Acidicapsa acidisoli: one gene and its partner. The main gene of each other region encodes a partner of the protein of the gene in region 2 in a complex. Links are inferred from orthologs where the notes say so. Each region holds a gene or a part of one and is shown on either strand. Other genes may lie near its edges. The genes, in order: secY and secA.

Region 1 (3,296 bases), on a different replicon or contig from region 2:
GTGCAGAGAACGCAGGGGAAACCGTGATAGCCCTTGAACGCCGCCTTCGCGCCCAAATCCTTGAGCATCGCCTCGGCGGCATTTTCAAGATCCTGCGTCGTGGCGCCCGGACGGACCTGATCGCGCACATGATCCAGCACCTGGCGGACGACTTTGCCGGCGCGCCTCATGTGTTCAACTTCCCGTGCTGACTTTAAAATGACCGCCACAGTACCACTTACCCTTCAAAATTCCGCTGCTCTTTCACACAAAAACCCGCCGAAACGATCCGAGATAGAAGCCAGAAATCGCTCTAACCTCGTAAACGCTCGACAGAAGACACAATGCCAGCAGCCACTTCGGCCACCGGCTGATCTCCATTGACCTCGGCAAACCTGCTCAGCGCGCGATAATGCTCAATAACGGGCGCGGTCAGGCTTTCGTAGGTTTTCATCCGCCCTGCAAAGCATTCTTCTGTATCGTCGCTTCGCTGTACCAGGGTCGCACCCTCTACGTCGCAAATACCCTCATGCCTGGGCGGTTGCAGGTAGACGTTATAGATCGTCTGGCAGACAGGACAATTCCTGCGCCCAGTGATACGGCGCAATAACTGAGTATAGTCCACCTGAATGTTCACTGCAACTACGGGTAGACAACAGCAGTTGCTTCCCGGTTGCCCCGCCTGCTCCTTCAGATAATTGTCGAGCCAATCCGCCTGCGGCAGTGTACGCGGAAAACCATCGAGAATGAATCCGCGCGAGGTGTCGGGCTCTAGCAGTCGCGCCGCGACCATATCGTTGACCAGCGAATCGGGCACCAGCTTGCCCTGCTTCATCAACTCATCGGCCAGCTTGCCAAGCTCGGTTCCGCGATCCCGATGCGCACGGAGCAGATCGCCCGTTGAAATCTGGGGAATGCCCCAGAGCTTCACAAGTTCTTTAGCCTGTGTTCCCTTACCCACCCCAGGCGCACCTAGCAGCAAAATCGGCCCTGGAACGACCTGCTTAGGCTGCTTGTCCGCTCCCGTAACCATTGACGCCGCCGTAGCCATTACCACGTCTTCCTTCCGCGAATGCGGCCGGAACGCGGCGAGAAGCCGTCATAATGACGCATAATCAGCTGCGACTCGATCTGGTTGGCTGTATCCATCGCCACACCCACAACGATCAGGAGCGAAGTTCCGCCGAAGTAGAAATTCAGGCCGAGACCGTTGGTAACCCATGTCGGCAGATGTTCGAAGAAACCGCCGACCAGCCAGAGATGGTTTAGGTGGAAGCCCGAGATCAGGAATGTCGGTACCAGAGAAATCAGAATCAGGTAAACCGCGCCGACCAGCGTGATGCGAGTCAGGATGTCATTGATGTAATCCGACGTGCGCCGCCCGGGACGGATGCCTGGAATGAACGATCCGCTCTTGCGCATATTGTCCGCGATGTCATCGGGACGGAAGACAATCGAGATATAGAAATAGGCGAAGAAGATGATCGCCGCAATGAACAGGACCAAGTACCAGGGCTCGCCTGTTTGAAGATTGGCCAGCACATTGGACAGGAACTTGTTCGACTGAACGAACCCGATCTGGCCGAAAAGCAATGGTGCCGAGAGAATCGAGGCTGCGAAGATCACCGGCATTACGCCGCCGGAGTTCACCTTCAGCGGCAGGTGCGAGCTGAGGCCGCCCATCTGACGCCGTCCAACGATTCGCCGCGCGGACTGCACCGGAATCCGCCGCTCCGAGCGCTCGACGTAGACGATAAAGGCCACCAGCGCCACCATTGCCGCCAGCAGAATCAGGACCGCCAGCACCGTGAAAGCGCCCCAGGCGTTGGTGCGAATCTTGTCCGCAATTCCGGCCATGCCGCGCGGCAATCCTACGACGATACCTGTAAAGATCAGCAGGCTCATGCCGTTGCCGATGCCGCGATCTGTAATCTGCTCACCCAGCCACATGATGAATGCCGTGCCGGTGGTCAGTGTCAGGACCGTCAACAGGATGAAGGACGGACCGGAAATAATGGTCATTCCCTGGCTGTTCAAGCCAAAGGCGATGGCAATCGACTGGAATGCGGCGAGAACCACAGTGAGATAGCGGGTCCACTGGGTAATCTTGCGGCGTCCCAGTTCACCTTCCTTCTGAAGCCGGGCTAGCGGCTCGTATACGACAGTCAGGAGCTGGAAGATAATCGACGCCGTAATGTACGGCATGATGCCCAGCGCAAAGATCGTGAACTTGCGCAGGTTACCGCCGGAAAACATGTCCAGGAGGCCAAGCGCCGAACCGCCCTGCGTATGGAAGAACTGGTCGAGCAGCTTGCTGTTGACCCCTGGCGTAGGCAGCCACGCGCCCAGACGATAGATGGCCAGCATACCCAGCGTGAAGAGGACGCGCTTGCGGAGATCCGGAATACGAAAGATATTGAGGAATTTTTCGAACATAGCTGGGAAATCCACTCCGCGGAAAACCTGATCTTCAGGATCCGCCTTCCAACGATTCGCCTACCCTAACACCCAGACGTTGGCTGTATCTATCATCCTACCCCCGGCAGCCCTCGCCTGTCCTCGCGAACGGCTTAGAAACTGCCGGAGATGGATTGAACTACGCCTTCGCGACAGCTTCCCCGCCGGCAACGAGCGCCTTACCGCCAGCCTTTTCGATCTTTTCCTGAGCAGACTTGGAGAACTTATGCGCGCTGATGGTGATCGCCGAGGTCAATTCCCCATTGCCGAGGATCTTGATCAGCTCTTTCTTGCTGCTGCAGAGACCGAGCTTCTTATAGTCGTCTAGGCCAATCTCGGAGACACCCTTTTCAGCAGCAACGGAAGCGATGCGGGTGAGGTTGATGACCGTGTACTCCACGCGGAAGATATTCGTGAAGCCGCGCTTGGGTAGACGACGGTGCAGCGGCATCTGGCCACCCTCAAAGCCGCGCATCAGGCTGGAGCCGGAGCGCGATCCCTGGCCCTTGTGGCCGCGGGTTGAGGTCTTGCCCATGCCGGAGCCCATACCGCGGCCGACACGCTTGCGCCCGATGTTTGCCTTCTTGGGGGCGCGCAGATTCGATAGATTCTTTGCCATGTTTTCCTCGCTCATGCGCCGACACTGGCGTGCTGCCGACTCGCGTTAGTGCGAGTGTGAAGTGTGAAATGTGAAGTGCGAAAACAGCTCACACTCCACATTTCACACTTCACACTCGAGGTAACTTAGTCCAGGATGCGGACCAGGTGCGGAACAGTCTTGACCATGCCGCGAACCGACTCATTGTCCACGCGCTCTACAACCTGATTGAGGCGCGTAAAGCCCAGGCCCACGATCACTC
Region 2 (3,843 bases):
CTCGACGCATGCGCATCAGCGGCGTCGTGCGCGTCTCCGCAACTGTATCGCCCGATGGCAGCGTCTCTGCAACCAAGACCGTCAGCGGCAACCACATGCTCGCTGGAGCCGCGGAAGATGCTGTCCATAAATGGAAATTCGTTCCCGCGTCGGATCAATCGACCGTCGAAGTCGACGTCAATTTCGCGCTGGCACAGTAGCGCGTTTGTCGGAGCGCAGCTTGGCGGAGTACTTCCGCCGAGGGCAAAGACAGGGCCAAATGAGGGTAAAGACAGCATCCCCCCTCCCTGACTTTGCCCTCATTTTTTTCCTCAACTCAGGCTTCCACGCCGTGGCATTTCTTGTACTTCTTCCCGGAACCGCACGGGCAAGGATCGTTGCGTCCAACCTTGCTGCCTGCATGACGTTGCGCCGGTTCGCTGCTCGCCTGCGACCCCGCGAAACGAGCCGCTTCGATTTCCCGCTTCTTCTTGCGCTCGAACTCCTTCTCAAGCGCATCGATCGTCGTGCTCGGGGCCCGCGTTGGCACCGCAATCTCCCTCACCTGACTTCGCGCCGAAACCGCCGCAGGTTCCAGCACAGCGCTCTCCACCGGAGGCGCCGCCGGAACCGTCCGATCCAACTCCGGCGCTTCCGTGAAAGGCTGTCCATCCGGCCCGACAATCTGCATCCGGAACAGATACCGCGCCGTATCTTCCTGGAAGCGAGTCATCATCGCCTCGAACATCTCGAACGACTCTTTCTTGTACGCCACCAGCGGATCCTGTTGCGCATACCCGCGCATCCCGATCCCTTCCTTCAGGTGGTCCATCGCCAGCAGATGATCCTTCCAAAGGCCGTCCAGCACCGAAAGCATCACCATCCGCTCGTGGTAGCGCATCGCCTCAGCGCCGAGAATCTTCTCCTTGGACTCGTAATCCGCGCGCAGCCTGTTGTAGATCGCATCCCCCAGTTCGTGACGCGTCAACTCCATCGGATCAAGCTTCTGCGCTTCCAGATCGAACCCGAACTGCCCGATCAACTTCTCCTTCAGTCCCTTCAGATTCCACTGCTCCGGATGCGCCGTCTCCGGAGCGAACTCATCCAGAATCAGGCTTAGAATATTGGAAAGGTAATCCTCAAGAATCAGCTCCCGCTGCTCGACAGCCAAGAGCAGGGAACGGCGCAGTCCATACACCGCCTCGCGCTGCTTGTTCATCACATCGTCGTACTCCAGCAGGTGCTTGCGCTGCTCGAAGTTCTGCGACTCGACCGCCTTTTGCGCGCCCTCGATGCGCTTCGAAATCATCTTCGACTCGATCGGCACGCCCTCTTCCATCCCCAGGCGCTCCAGCAGCGTCGAAACCCACGCCTTTGCGAAGATGCGCATCAGGTCGTCTTCCAGCGATAGATAAAACCGCGAAGCGCCCGGATCGCCCTGCCGGCCGGCACGGCCACGCAACTGGTTATCGATACGCCGCGACTCATGCCGTTCCGTGCCCAGGATAAACAGCCCGCCGGCCTCAATGACTTGAACGTGTTCCGCCTGCACCGCCGCGGCATGAACGCTGTTCACTTCCTGCCACTGCTGTTCGGGCGTCTCAAACTCCTGCCCCTGGTAATAGAAGCGCAGAAACCCCGCCGGAGCCATGGGGTTGATCGCACCCTCAGCGGCACTGATCGCCCGCGCCAATCCCTTTTTCACCAGCTCCTGCCGCGTCATGAAATCCGGATTGCCGCCGAGAATAATATCCGTGCCGCGTCCGGCCATGTTCGTGGCGATGGTCACCATCCCCAGCCGCCCGGCCTGCGCGACAATCTCCGCCTCGCGCTCATGGAACTTGGCGTTCAGCACCACGTGCTTCACGCCCTTGCGCTGCAAGGTCTGCGACAACAGCTCGCTCTTCTCGATCGAAGTCGTACCCACCAGCACCGGCTGCCCCGTCTCATGCAGCGTGGCAATATCATCCGCAACAGCCTTGTACTTCTCCTTGATCGTCCGGTACACAATATCCGAACCATCCCCACGCAGCATCGGCTTGTTCGTCGGAATAACCGTGATATCCAGCTTGTAGATCTTGTCGAACTCCGCCGCTTCCGTCTCCGCCGTTCCCGTCATGCCGGACAGCTTCTTATACAAACGGAAATAGTTCTGGAAGGTAATCGTCGCCAGCGTCTGATCTTCCTTGCGGATGTTGACGCCTTCCTTCGCCTCCACCGACTGGTGCAGTCCATCCGACCAGCGCCGCCCCGGCATCAGGCGTCCGGTAAAGGTGTCGACAATGATGACTTCGCCGTCCTTGACCACATAATCCACATCGCGTTTGTAGAGAGCATGCGCCTTGATCGCCACTTCGACGTAGTGCTTCAGATCCCAGTTTTCCGGATCGGCAATGTTGTCGATCCCCAGCAACTCCTCGATCTTGAACCAGCCCTCGTCCGTGACGCCGATCGTCCGGTGCTTCTCATCGACAACATAGTCGCCGGTGAAGATCTTCGCCTCGCCCTGTCCTGGGTCAGTCTCCTCGCCCAGTTCCAGCTTCGGAATGATCGATTTCACACGCGCATACTTGTCCGTCGTCTGATCCGTCGGCCCAGAGATGATCAGCGGCGTCCGCGACTCATCTATCAGGATCGAGTCAACCTCGTCGACGATGGAGTAGTAGTGCCCGCGCTGGACACAGTCCTTCAACTCAAACTTCATGTTGTCGCGAAGATAGTCGAAGCCGAACTCGTTGTTGGTCCCATAGGTGATGTCCGCTGCATAAGCCTCGCGCCTCTGATCGTCACTCAGATCATGCACGATCACGCCCACCGTCATGCCCAGGAACTCGTAAATCTTACCCATCCACTCGGCATCGCGCTTGGCCAGGTAATCGTTCACTGTGACCACATGCACACCATGCCCGGCCAGCGCATTCAGATAGCAGGAGAGCGTCGCCACCAGCGTCTTGCCTTCGCCGGTACGCATCTCGGCAATCTTGCCCTGGTGCAGCACCATGCCGCCGATCATCTGCACGTCAAAGTGCCGCATCTTGACCGCGCGCTTGCCCGCCTCGCGCACCACGGCAAAGGCCTCCGGCAGCAGTTCGTCGAGCGCAGCCTTCTCGGCAGTCCGGATCTCGTCCTCGTCCGTGATCCCTTCGATACGTGCAGCAATTCGGATGCGGAATTCATTCGTCTTGGCCCGCAGCTCATCATCCGTCAGCGGAATGATATGAGGCTCAAGAGCGTTGATTTGAGTGACAATCGGCAACAGGCGCTTGATTACGCGCTCGTTATTGGTGCCAAAGATTTTTGTAAGCAGCTTACCGAACAAGGCAGGTCTCCATCTGACAGTCTAAATGCTTCGTATTTTCGAAGCATGAATGAGAGTCTTCTGAGCAACGCACAGCAATCACAGAATCCGTTCCTTCGGCCGACCACCCAAACTGGGAAATGAGACGAACCGGATTGATCTTGACGGCACAATCGTGCTCGCATCCGAGCAGGAAGTACGGCGATTAGGGAGCCGGACTCCCAGAATGCGCAAAGATCGCCAGCGACGGAGAGGCTGACTTGCAGAGTGAAACGAAGGAAGAACCGGACCCCTCGCGCGGCGCAATCGCACCTGCTGCCAGAACGACCGGGGTCGAAGAGTGAGTCCTTTCGGAGAGAATTCTCGCCCAGCGGGACGGCGTCAATCCACGCCGCTTGGTCCCGGCAATAGGTACAAGAGGACCATTCGCGCGCCGGCGAACAAGAATCGTACCTCCGGCCGGCCCCACGCGGAGCTGACCCGCAGTGCTCAGAATCAAGCCTCCGGCAGATTCGCCGCCAACCTGCGCCGGAACATTCGCCCGAGCGACATCCGCCAGCAAAGCC

The links.
Region 1: the proteins of secA (region 2) and secY are in contact, whole or in part, in a crystal structure (PDB 3DIN), measured with the Thermotoga maritima proteins. The link is inferred for Acidicapsa acidisoli from one-to-one orthologs. Residues at the interface, in WP_004082002.1 of Thermotoga maritima: Glu261, Ala262, Arg263, Lys300, Ala301, Arg302, Thr303, Ile304, Ile305, Leu323, Tyr324, Asp325, Pro326, Val329, Ser330, Tyr333, Ile336, Lys340, Phe345, Val349, Glu363, Phe364, Tyr374, Ser375, Gly376, Gly377, Glu393, Ile395, Thr482, Ser483; in WP_004081795.1 of Thermotoga maritima: Glu108, Gly109, Glu110, Glu111, Ala236, Glu237, Arg238, Arg239, Ile240, Thr241, Ile242, Gln243, Tyr244, Ala245, Arg246, Arg247, Val248, Thr249, Gly250, Arg251, Arg252, Val253, Tyr254, Gly256, Ala257, Ser258, Thr259, Tyr260, Leu261, Pro262.

The regions. Positions count from the first base shown.
Region 1 is NZ_JAGSYI010000003.1:910,309-913,604, forward strand. What follows is about bases 223-3,204. They hold secY (preprotein translocase subunit SecY), read right to left. Parts: upstream 2,416-3,204; coding sequence 1,030-2,415; downstream 223-1,029. Other genes in these bases: OHL23_RS21625 (adenylate kinase), read right to left, coding at 293-1,030; rplO (50S ribosomal protein L15), read right to left, coding at 2,576-3,055; rpmD (50S ribosomal protein L30), read right to left, coding at 3,181-3,204. Also shown: map (type I methionyl aminopeptidase), read right to left, coding at 1-209; more of rpmD, read right to left, coding at 3,205-3,296. UniProt on the Escherichia coli protein: The central subunit of the protein translocation channel SecYEG. Consists of two halves formed by TMs 1-5 and 6-10.
Region 2 is NZ_JAGSYI010000004.1:612,487-616,329, forward strand. Bases 117-3,645 are described here. They hold secA (preprotein translocase subunit SecA), read right to left. Parts: upstream 3,299-3,645; coding sequence 317-3,298; downstream 117-316. Other genes in these bases: OHL23_RS24430 (energy transducer TonB), read left to right, coding at 117-200; OHL23_RS24440 (hypothetical protein), read right to left, coding at 3,483-3,645. Outside these bases: more of OHL23_RS24430, read left to right, coding at 1-116; more of OHL23_RS24440, read right to left, coding at 3,646-3,843. UniProt on the Escherichia coli protein: Required for protein export, interacts with the SecYEG preprotein conducting channel.